One region of the Lentilactobacillus curieae genome, then DNA from elsewhere that is predicted to be linked to it. Evidence: riboswitches for the same ligand, from Rfam matches in the RefSeq annotation. Region 1 holds a riboswitch; the other holds the start of a gene.
The links. A riboswitch is a leader RNA that binds a small molecule or an ion and turns the genes downstream of it on or off. The one in region 1 is predicted to bind lysine.
Positions count from the first base shown of each region.

Region 1 (4,638 bases):
TTTGTGTGAAGATCAGATTCATCAATTTCCACGTCATGGGTAATTGTTGCGTTACCAATCAAATCGATGTAGTAACCCTCTGAATCTCGATCATGAACCCGAGTTTTTACCATTCCACCTGGATTGAAAACTGTAATTTCATCTTCAAATGAAGCGGCGTCTGGATGATTGAGGCAGAACGCAAGACTAGTTGCAGACATTCCAGTACCACAGGCATTTGTAAAGCCAACGCCGCGTTCAAAGGTTCTCACAAACAGTGAGTTACGGCCGATGATTTTAGCGTAACTTACGTTCACGCCATCATAGAAGTATGGATTTTCTGAATTGAGCATCTTGCCAACGTGTTCTAACGAGTCAGATTCCATAACGTCTTCTGAGACAAAACTGATCAGGTGGGGGTTAGGAACGGCAATTGCTGTGAAGGTTAAATTCTCATCAAATTCAGGTACTGGTTGGTCAATCAAAGTATCGGTGTTTAAATTACTGAATGGTAATGATTCTTTGTTAAATGTTACTGGAGAAATTTCTACGCTAAAGGTTGGAACACCGTCAGCAAAATTAGCTTCTCTGCTGACATGAAGGTCGGCATCTTGGGTTTCAACTTTGAATTCGTCTTGGCCAAATTTTTCAGCTAGGTGACGGCTTACCGTTCTTAAACCATTTCCGCACATCGAAGCGATACTTCCGTCAGTGTTAATAACTTGCATGCTACCAATACAGTCAGCGTGATTTGATTTGTCTACGACAAGTAAACCGTCAGCACCATCAAGTAAACCTTCACTGGCATCTGTAATGTGTTTGGCAAACGTAACTAACTCAGTTTGGCTTAAGGGTTGCTCAAGCTCTGTTTGGTCTAACAGAAAGAATGTGTTCATTGAGCCGTGAACTTTTTGTAGTTGTGTCATAGCAAATCCTCCGAATTAATTAAAAAAGTGATTGTATATTTCTTTGATTGATGTGTCGGCGTCAGCCTCTTGAACCCCAATCATGATTGAGATTCTTGAAGCACCTTGGTTGATCATGTGAACAGCGATTTGGTTATCGGCCAGTGGTTTGATGATGTTTTCGATCGTCCCAATTCTGGCACGCATTCCTTCACCGACCACCATAATGATTGCGTAATCGTCGATCCATTCCATGTCATCTGGTGAAACAGCTTCCTGAATGTCAGCACACATTTTCTTTATAGTTTGGCCATCGAGTTGGCTTTTGTCAAAGATTATTGTCAGGTCATCGATTCCTGAAGGCATGTGTTCGTATGATACACCGTACTTGTAGAGAATGTCTAAAATTTTTCTAGTAAATCCAACTTCTTTGTTAAGCAAATACCTGTGCAGATACAATGCAGCGAATCTGTTTGAAGCTGTGATTCCAGTAACTGGTGACTTGATTTCTAGTTCATCTTCGGGAACGATTAAGGTTCCGTCTGCTTCAGGGTTATTGGTATTTTTAACGTTGATGGGAACTTGCCCTTGAATAGCGGGGATGATGGCCTCGTCATTGAATACAGAAAATCCAGCATAGGAAAGCTCTCGCATTTCCCTGAAAGTCATTTTGTTGATTGGTAACGGATCCTTTACGATTTTTGGATTAGCAGCGTAGATTGCATCTACATCAGTAAAGTTTTCGTAGAGATCGGCTTTTAATCCTCTAGCTAAAATAGAGCCAGTAATATCTGAGCCGCCGCGTGCAAATGTTGCGATTTCACCATTTTTGGTAAAACCGAAGAAACCTGGGAAAATTAATCTCTCATTGCCAATTTTAATTTTGGCTAAATTAGTATATGTTTCTTCATCGACGGATGCGTTGTTGGGATTATCAGTTAGGATGATTCCGGCTTCACTTGGATCAACAAACTTGGCTGGCTGACCAAGTGCAGTTAAGCAAGCAGCGAATAGCTCAGCGTTTAATCTTTCGCCATGGGCTTTAAATGCAGCCATCAGGTATTCATCGTTTGGGTATTGCTTAGTTGGCAGTGCGGCTAGTTTTTGATTGATGTTATCAAGAACTTCACTAGAAACTGAGAATTCTTTACCGATATCGCTATATCTAGCAAAGATTTGCTGCTGGATTTCAGCATATGGTTGGTTTGCAATGACAGTTTCAGCGAATTTGATCAATAAGTCAGTGACTTTGATGTCACCATCAAACCGTTTTCCAGGAGCAGACGTAACTACCACCTGACGGCTTGAATCACTGGAAATAATATCAATTACTTTGCGGAAATGGTCGGCATCAGCTAATGAGCTGCCCCCAAATTTGACGACTTTCATAACGTGAGATTCTCCTTTAGTGCATATTCGTTGCAAATATTTGAAATTGTTAAGGAGAATTCTAGCATTTCTAATTTAATTATCAACTCACAACTTGTCTAAAACACGGTCTTATTCGCCGCATTAAGTAGAAAAAAAGAAAATATTGCGTCTGTATAAAAATTAGAAGTTGACTAAACATGAGATTTATTATAAACTTTTAATAATTTAAAAAGTATAGAGGTTGCGACCAACAACAGTAATTAGTAGAGCTACTGCTTTAGCTGAGAAACTAACGAAAGGGGCGGTCGCCGAAGCACTAAGCCTTGCAGGGCTCAGTAAGCTGGGACGTAGTTTAATAGACTGCGGACTGTCGCAGCGGATACGTCGGCTGCGGGGCGCTATCGACAAACGATAAAAGAATGCATAAATTTCTTAGATCCTTTTGTTTTTAGCGTAAAACAAAAGGATCTTTTTTTATGCCCCGAACGACAAGCTGTATACACTTGGAGGCCATTATGTCAGAAGAAAATCAACCATATCAGATTAATGAACAAGGACACGTAGCAATTGGAGGGGTCGATACTTTAGACTTAGCTAAGCAATTTGGCACACCATTAGTTGCCTATGATGTTAGTGCCATTCGTAACCAAATTCATCACTTCCAAAGTGTTTTTGAAGATAATCATGTTAGCTATGAAGTCAGCTATGCTAGCAAGGCTTTTGCGTCAATTGCAATGTTTCAAGTGATTAACGAAGAGGGCGGCCACATTGATGTTGTGTCTGGCGGCGAACTATATACGGCAATCAAAGCTGGTTTCCCGATGGAACGCGTCAGCTTCCACGGTAATAATAAATCAGCAGCTGAATTAGAGATGGCAGTCGATAACCACGTTGGAGTGATCATGTTAGATAACTTCCACGAAATTGAGGTATTACAATCGATTCTTCATGAGAAACAAGCAACCATCAACGTAATGTTGCGAGTAACCCCCGGAATTTCGGCTCACACCCATGAGTACGACCAAACTGGTCAAGTTGATAGCAAGTTTGGTTTTGATATTCAAAGTGGTCAGGCTTTTGAAGCTTTGGAAAAGGTATTAACCATCGATTCGATGAACATGCTTGGAATTCACGCTCACATCGGCTCACAAATCTTTGAGGTTAATGGATTTGAAATGGCGGCTAAGAAGTTGATTGATACCTTAGCTGAATGGAAGTCGAAAAATGGCTATGAAGCTAAAGTGCTTAATGTCGGTGGTGGTTTTGGAATTCGCTACACCGAGTCAGATGATCCAATTGCCCCAGAACAATTTGTTGATGCAATTGTTAAGACGGTGAAGGCTGAGTCAGCAGAACGGATGCTTACCACCCCAGCCATTTGGATTGAACCTGGACGCTCAATCGTTGGCCCTGCTGGATATAATTTGTACACTGTTGGATCAAGAAAGGACGTTCCGGGCATTGAGCCATATGTAACGGTTGATGGGGGAATGGGTGACAATATCCGGCCGGCACTTTACCAAGCAGATTACGAAGCAGTCTTGGCAAGTGACCCAACTAAAAAGCCAGACGAAACTGTTCGTGTCGCTGGTAAGTATTGTGAATCGGGCGATATTTTAATTAAGAATCAGCCGTTACCAGCAACCCATCCTGGTGATGTGCTAGTAATGCTTGCCACCGGAGCGTATGGATATGCAATGGCATCGAACTATAATCGGAACCCCCGCCCCGCAGTTGTTTTCTGTGAGAACGGTGAAGCCAAACTAGTAATTAAACGTGAGACGTTTGCTGACCTAGTTGCTCGAGACCTAACAATTTAATGAGGAGTTTTTATATATTATGGAAGAAATGAACGCACAAGAGATTATTGAATACATCGGAAACGCTGATAAGAAGACCCCTGTAAAGGTTTTTGTTAAGGGTCAATTGAGTAACTTAGAGGTACCCGAAACAATTAAAGCATTCGTAGAAACCAAAACTGGCGTATTGTTTGGTGACTGGAGTGACGTTGAACCATTTTTAAAGCAAAATTCCAGTGCAATTAGCGACTACGAGGTTGAAAATAACGCAAGAAACTCAGCGGTCCCATTGTTAGACCTTAAGAAATTCAATGCCAGAATTGAACCTGGAGCAATTATTAGGGACAAAGTAAGCATTGGTGACAACGCAGTTATCATGATGGGGGCAATCATCAACATTGGTGCTGAGATTGGTGCCGATTCAATGATTGATATGGGAGTTGTTCTTGGTGGACGAGCAATTGTTGGTAAGCATTCACACATCGGCGCCGGTGCAGTTCTTGCAGGAGTAATTGAACCTGCCTCAGCAAAACCAGTTCAAATTGATGACAATGTATTAGTTGGTGCCAATGCAGTAGTAATCG
Region 1 is NZ_CP018906.1:1,117,310-1,121,947, forward strand. Features, by position in the region: gene dapF (diaminopimelate epimerase) at 1-905, opposite strand, end outside; gene PL11_RS05280 (aspartate kinase) at 921-2,273, opposite strand; lysine riboswitch at 2,483-2,664, shown strand; gene lysA (diaminopimelate decarboxylase) at 2,771-4,075, shown strand; gene dapD (2,3,4,5-tetrahydropyridine-2,6-dicarboxylate N-acetyltransferase) at 4,095-4,638, shown strand, end outside.

Region 2 (4,638 bases), 220 kb from region 1:
CGATTCAGCGAGGTAACGTTGATCAGGTACAAGTCAAATACCGTACAAGTACTGAATTGAGCCACGATTCTGCCAACAAGACTTTATCAATTAAAGATAATGTCAATCAAAAATACTCGGTGGGCTTTGATTTTAATCACGGGGTTAGTGAGCATGACAATCGGGTGCTGATCACTATTCCTAATAAACAAAAGTTAAAAGAAATATCTGGGGTAACTTCTGAGTCAGTTAACGTAGATAATTTAAGGGTTGGCAAGGTATCACTTAGCGGTGGCGCTGATTTTACTTTGAATAAAGTCACGACTGATAAACCGCTTAAATTTAATGCAGGTGATAACTTAACTTTGAGAAATGTAACTGCACCAATGGTTCGTGCCGACCTATCTGATGGAGATATCTATGTGGACAACGGAAAATTTGATAAAGACATCAGCAAGGTGACTACGAGTGATGGGGATGTAGATGTCCACCACTCATCATTTAAAGAACTCGACGTATCTAGTGACGATGGTGATTTAACTATCAACCATTCGAGGTTTGCTAAAAAGTTGACCACGAAGACACTTGATGGTGATACACTGATCACTGGAATTGATAAGAACAAGACAGATGTGCATGCTGAAACAAGTGACGGTAATCTTTCCGTCTTTGGAAACTCAAAGCGAAATCATCGGGTAGATCATGCAAAAGCAACGATTGATGTTTCATCAGAAGATGGTGATGTAACGGTAAAAGAGTAGCGGGAACAAAACTAATCTAAGAAAGATAGAACAAAATTTATACTAATTTGATAGTAGGGCATAAATTATTGGATTTAATAAGAACTAGGGTGTGGTCTGCACCTTAGTTCTTATTTTTATAGATTCCGGAAAAATTTTGTCGGCATCAGACCAATTAATTAAAAGAATGATAAATCGATTTTGAAAACGGGGAGGTTGCACTAACTGTGATATACTCAAAGTTAGTACATAAGAGAGGATTGTTTTTGAAATGTATGATTCAAATTACATGTTTATCGAGCCGGATCGCAATCGGTTTGCTAAATTAATTGTCAGTTTTTTGCTCACAACTTTCCTGGCGGTTTCTGTATCATTCAACTTTGATTACCTGCAATTTCTAGATTCGCTAATTACCTCAGCGATTCAAGGAAAGGCAGTTAGTCAATTCGCCGAGAAGTTCTACACAATGATTTCTTTCTTAGCAAGTCCTAAGTTGGATATCTTCTGGATATTGGTGATTGCCTTCTTTCTTTGGGGATTTAAATATAAGATTCCAGCGTTATTTGCAATTTTTACCCTTGGAGTCGGCGATATCATCGGTTTCATCATTAAAAATGTAGTTAAGCGTGACCGACCACCATTGCATATGGCTGCAGACGATGGCTATAGTTTTCCAAGTGGTCATGTTTTGGGAATCTTCATTGTTTTAGCAATTATCTGGATTTTCGTGGTACCGATTATTAGTCGAGCATCGGTTCGGGTGATTATTAGATGCCTTATCGTAATTGCTTTGATTTTGGTAATGTTCTCACGGGTATATCTCAATGCACATTTCCCAACTGATACAATTGGGGCAGGCTTTGTTGCCTATACTTGGTTGCAATTAGCCGAAATCTTGTACGCCGGATATGCGCCAAGGCTTAAGCAAATTAGTTTTATTTCAAATTCAAAGATTTAATAGTGAGGCGGTGACGCCTCTTTTTTTATCGGGTGGTGAGTTAATTGATCGATAAATTTACGGTGGGAACAACCTTAGTCAGGCCAATGGAAGTAAGGGATTTTGAGCGAATCAATGAGTTGAGAAGCGATTCTCAGATAGCAAAAGGCACTGGCTTGAATTTGGTAAGTAGTGAATACTCAGTTCCTACGTTTACCAGGGAATTGCAACTGTCTGATACCTACGCGATTGTTGTTGATGAACAGGTTCAAGGAGCGATAATATTGAATGAAGTCGTGGGTGAGTTTGGTGATGTTGATAAAAGCCGCAAGGAGTTGAGTTATTATTTGAACCCAGTATTGTGGTCTCGTGGCATTATGACCCAGACCTTGGGTGAATTGTTTAAAAGAATTGGTGAAACACAAACTGAAACCGTTCAGGCTGAAGTGTTTTCAGAAAATGTTAAGTCAACTGCACTTCTTCATAGACTGGGGTTCACAAAATTAGCCACCTTGGTTGATCCATTTGCTCTGAAAGAAAAGGTGATTTATGAGCTATCATTACAGAAAAAGTAACATGATTTGTCAAAGAGCATTTTCTGGAGTAAACTAGCAGTTATAAAATTTTAATAAATAATATTCGAAGTAGAGGCGCGTTTATTAAGAGTATTTTTCAGGAACTTGAACAGAAGTGATGACTGGAATTGAAAGGGATAATCGCCGAAATTGCTAATTGCGTTTCCAATTAGTGGTTGGGTCTTAACTTAATAAGTTAAGGACTGTCGTGGTGTTTGCTACGGAGTGCTATCAAGATATTGAAACCTAAAGATCTTCTTCAATATTCTTGTGGAAGGTCTTTTTTGTGCTTTTAACTCTATGATGCTTTGAAGGATTGGGAGAGAGTTTTTATGAGTGATAATTCTAATGATCAGGTTAAACGGGGATTGAAGTCCCGCCATGTTTCAATGATTGCCTTAGGAGGGTGTATTGGAACGGGGTTGTTTGTTGCCAGTGGTTCTGCAATTAGTACCGCAGGGCCCGGTGGTGCTTTGGTTGCATATGGTCTGATGGGAATGATGGTTTACTTCTTGATGACTAGTCTGGGTGAAATGGCAACCAATATGCCGATTTCAGGATCATTTGCTGCTTACTCAGCTAAGTACGTTGACCCAGCCCTAGGATTTGCGATGGGATGGAATTATTGGTTTAATTGGGCAATAACTGTTGCTGTTGATGTAAGTACCGTTGCGTTGGTTATGAAGTTTTGGTTGCCAAATATTCCATCATGGATTTGGAGTGCGTTAGCGTTAGCCTTGATCTTCTTGATTAATGCAATGTCAGTTAAGACGTTCGGTGAAACTGAATTCTGGATGTCATTGATCAAGGTTGTAACCATTATCATCTTCTTGGTGGTTGGTTTGCTTACCATCTTTGGAATTATGGGAGGCCACTTCATTGGCCTACGTAATTTCACAGTTAAGGATGCACCGTTTGTTGGTGGAATCTCACCGATCATTTCCGTGTTCGTGGTTGCCGGGTTCTCGTTCCAAGGAACCGAGCTTGTCGGGATTACTGCTGGTGAGTCGCAAGACCCTTCACACAGTGTGCCAAAGGCAATTAATGAAGTTTTCTGGAGAATTATTTTATTCTATATCCTGGCCATTGCTGTAATCGCAGCAATCTTGCCATATACTAGTCATTCGTTGCTTGGATCTGACGCTTCTGATATTGCAATTAGTCCATTTACTTTGGTTTTCCAACGGGCTGGTCTTGCAGCAGCAGCCAGTGTGATGAACGCAGTTATTTTGACATCAGTTATCTCATCAGCTAATTCAGGGATGTACGCATCTACTAGAATGCTCTACTCACTTTCAAATAGTGGGTATGCACCAAAGGTATTAGGAAAGACGGGTTCAAACGGAATTCCATACAACGCTTTGTTGGTTACGACGTTTGTTTCATTGTTAACTTTCGTTTCAAGTATTGCTGGTCCACAAATTTACATGTGGTTAGTTGCTGCATCTGGTTTGACTGGATTTATTGCTTGGTTCGGAATCGCAATTTCTCATTACCGTTTCAGACGGGCATTCGTCAAGCAAGGCCATGATTTAAGTGAGTTGAAGTATCATGCTAAGTGGTTCCCATTTGGCCCTGTACTTTGTCTGATTTTGTGTTTGTTGGTTATCATCGGTCAAAACCCTGATGCCTTTGCATCCTTTGATTGGAAGCAAATCTTAGTTACTTATATGAGTGTTCCTTTGGTTGTTGTGCTTTATGTAGTTTATAAGATTAAGAATCATACTAAGGTTATTCCATTGGATAAGGTTGACGTCAGCCCTTCACACGAAGAGGAAGATTTATCAAAATTAAACGATAAGAATTAGTGAAATCAAAAATCGGTCTATTCCATAATGGAATAGACCTTTTTCTTTTTATAGGCGTTACCATTGACGTTCTTGAATGGTTTGGGTAAAATTGCTGTTAATTGGTATATTTAACAAACAGGGGTGATTTTTAATGACAAAGTACATGTCAAAAGGAAAATACGCAAGAATGAATAAGCTGGTTAATGACCACGGGGTAATTGATGCTCTGGCTTTGGACCAACGCGGTTCATTAGTTAAGGCAACAAAAAAAGCTGCTGAGGATGCTGGCAAGCTTTGGTCAATGGATATGGTTTATGATTTTAAGGAAACCGTTTCTGAAGTTTTAAGTCCATTAAGCTCTGCAATTTTGCTGGACGAACAAATGGGATTCAAAGGAATTGAAGCAAAGTCTGAGGACACTGGATTAATTATGTCGTACGAAAAGACTGGTTACGATGCAGACACACCAGGAAGATTACCTTCATTGATTTCGGAACAATCAGCACAGATTATGATTGATAACGGTGCGGATGCTTTAAAAGTTTTGATTTACTACAATCCAAATGATCCTGATGAGATCAATGATCAAAAGAGGGCATTTGCAGAACGTTATGGTA
Region 2 is NZ_CP018906.1:1,340,519-1,345,156, forward strand. Features, by position in the region: gene PL11_RS06380 (DUF4097 family beta strand repeat-containing protein) at 1-740, shown strand, start outside; gene PL11_RS06385 (phosphatase PAP2 family protein) at 991-1,677, shown strand; gene PL11_RS06390 (GNAT family N-acetyltransferase) at 1,722-2,231, shown strand; lysine riboswitch at 2,294-2,470, shown strand; gene PL11_RS06395 (amino acid permease) at 2,564-4,039, shown strand; gene PL11_RS06400 (tagatose 1,6-diphosphate aldolase) at 4,173-4,638, shown strand, end outside.
Region 2: it holds a riboswitch for lysine, as region 1 does, so the genes downstream of both, PL11_RS06395 (amino acid permease) here and lysA (diaminopimelate decarboxylase) in region 1, are expected to answer to the same signal.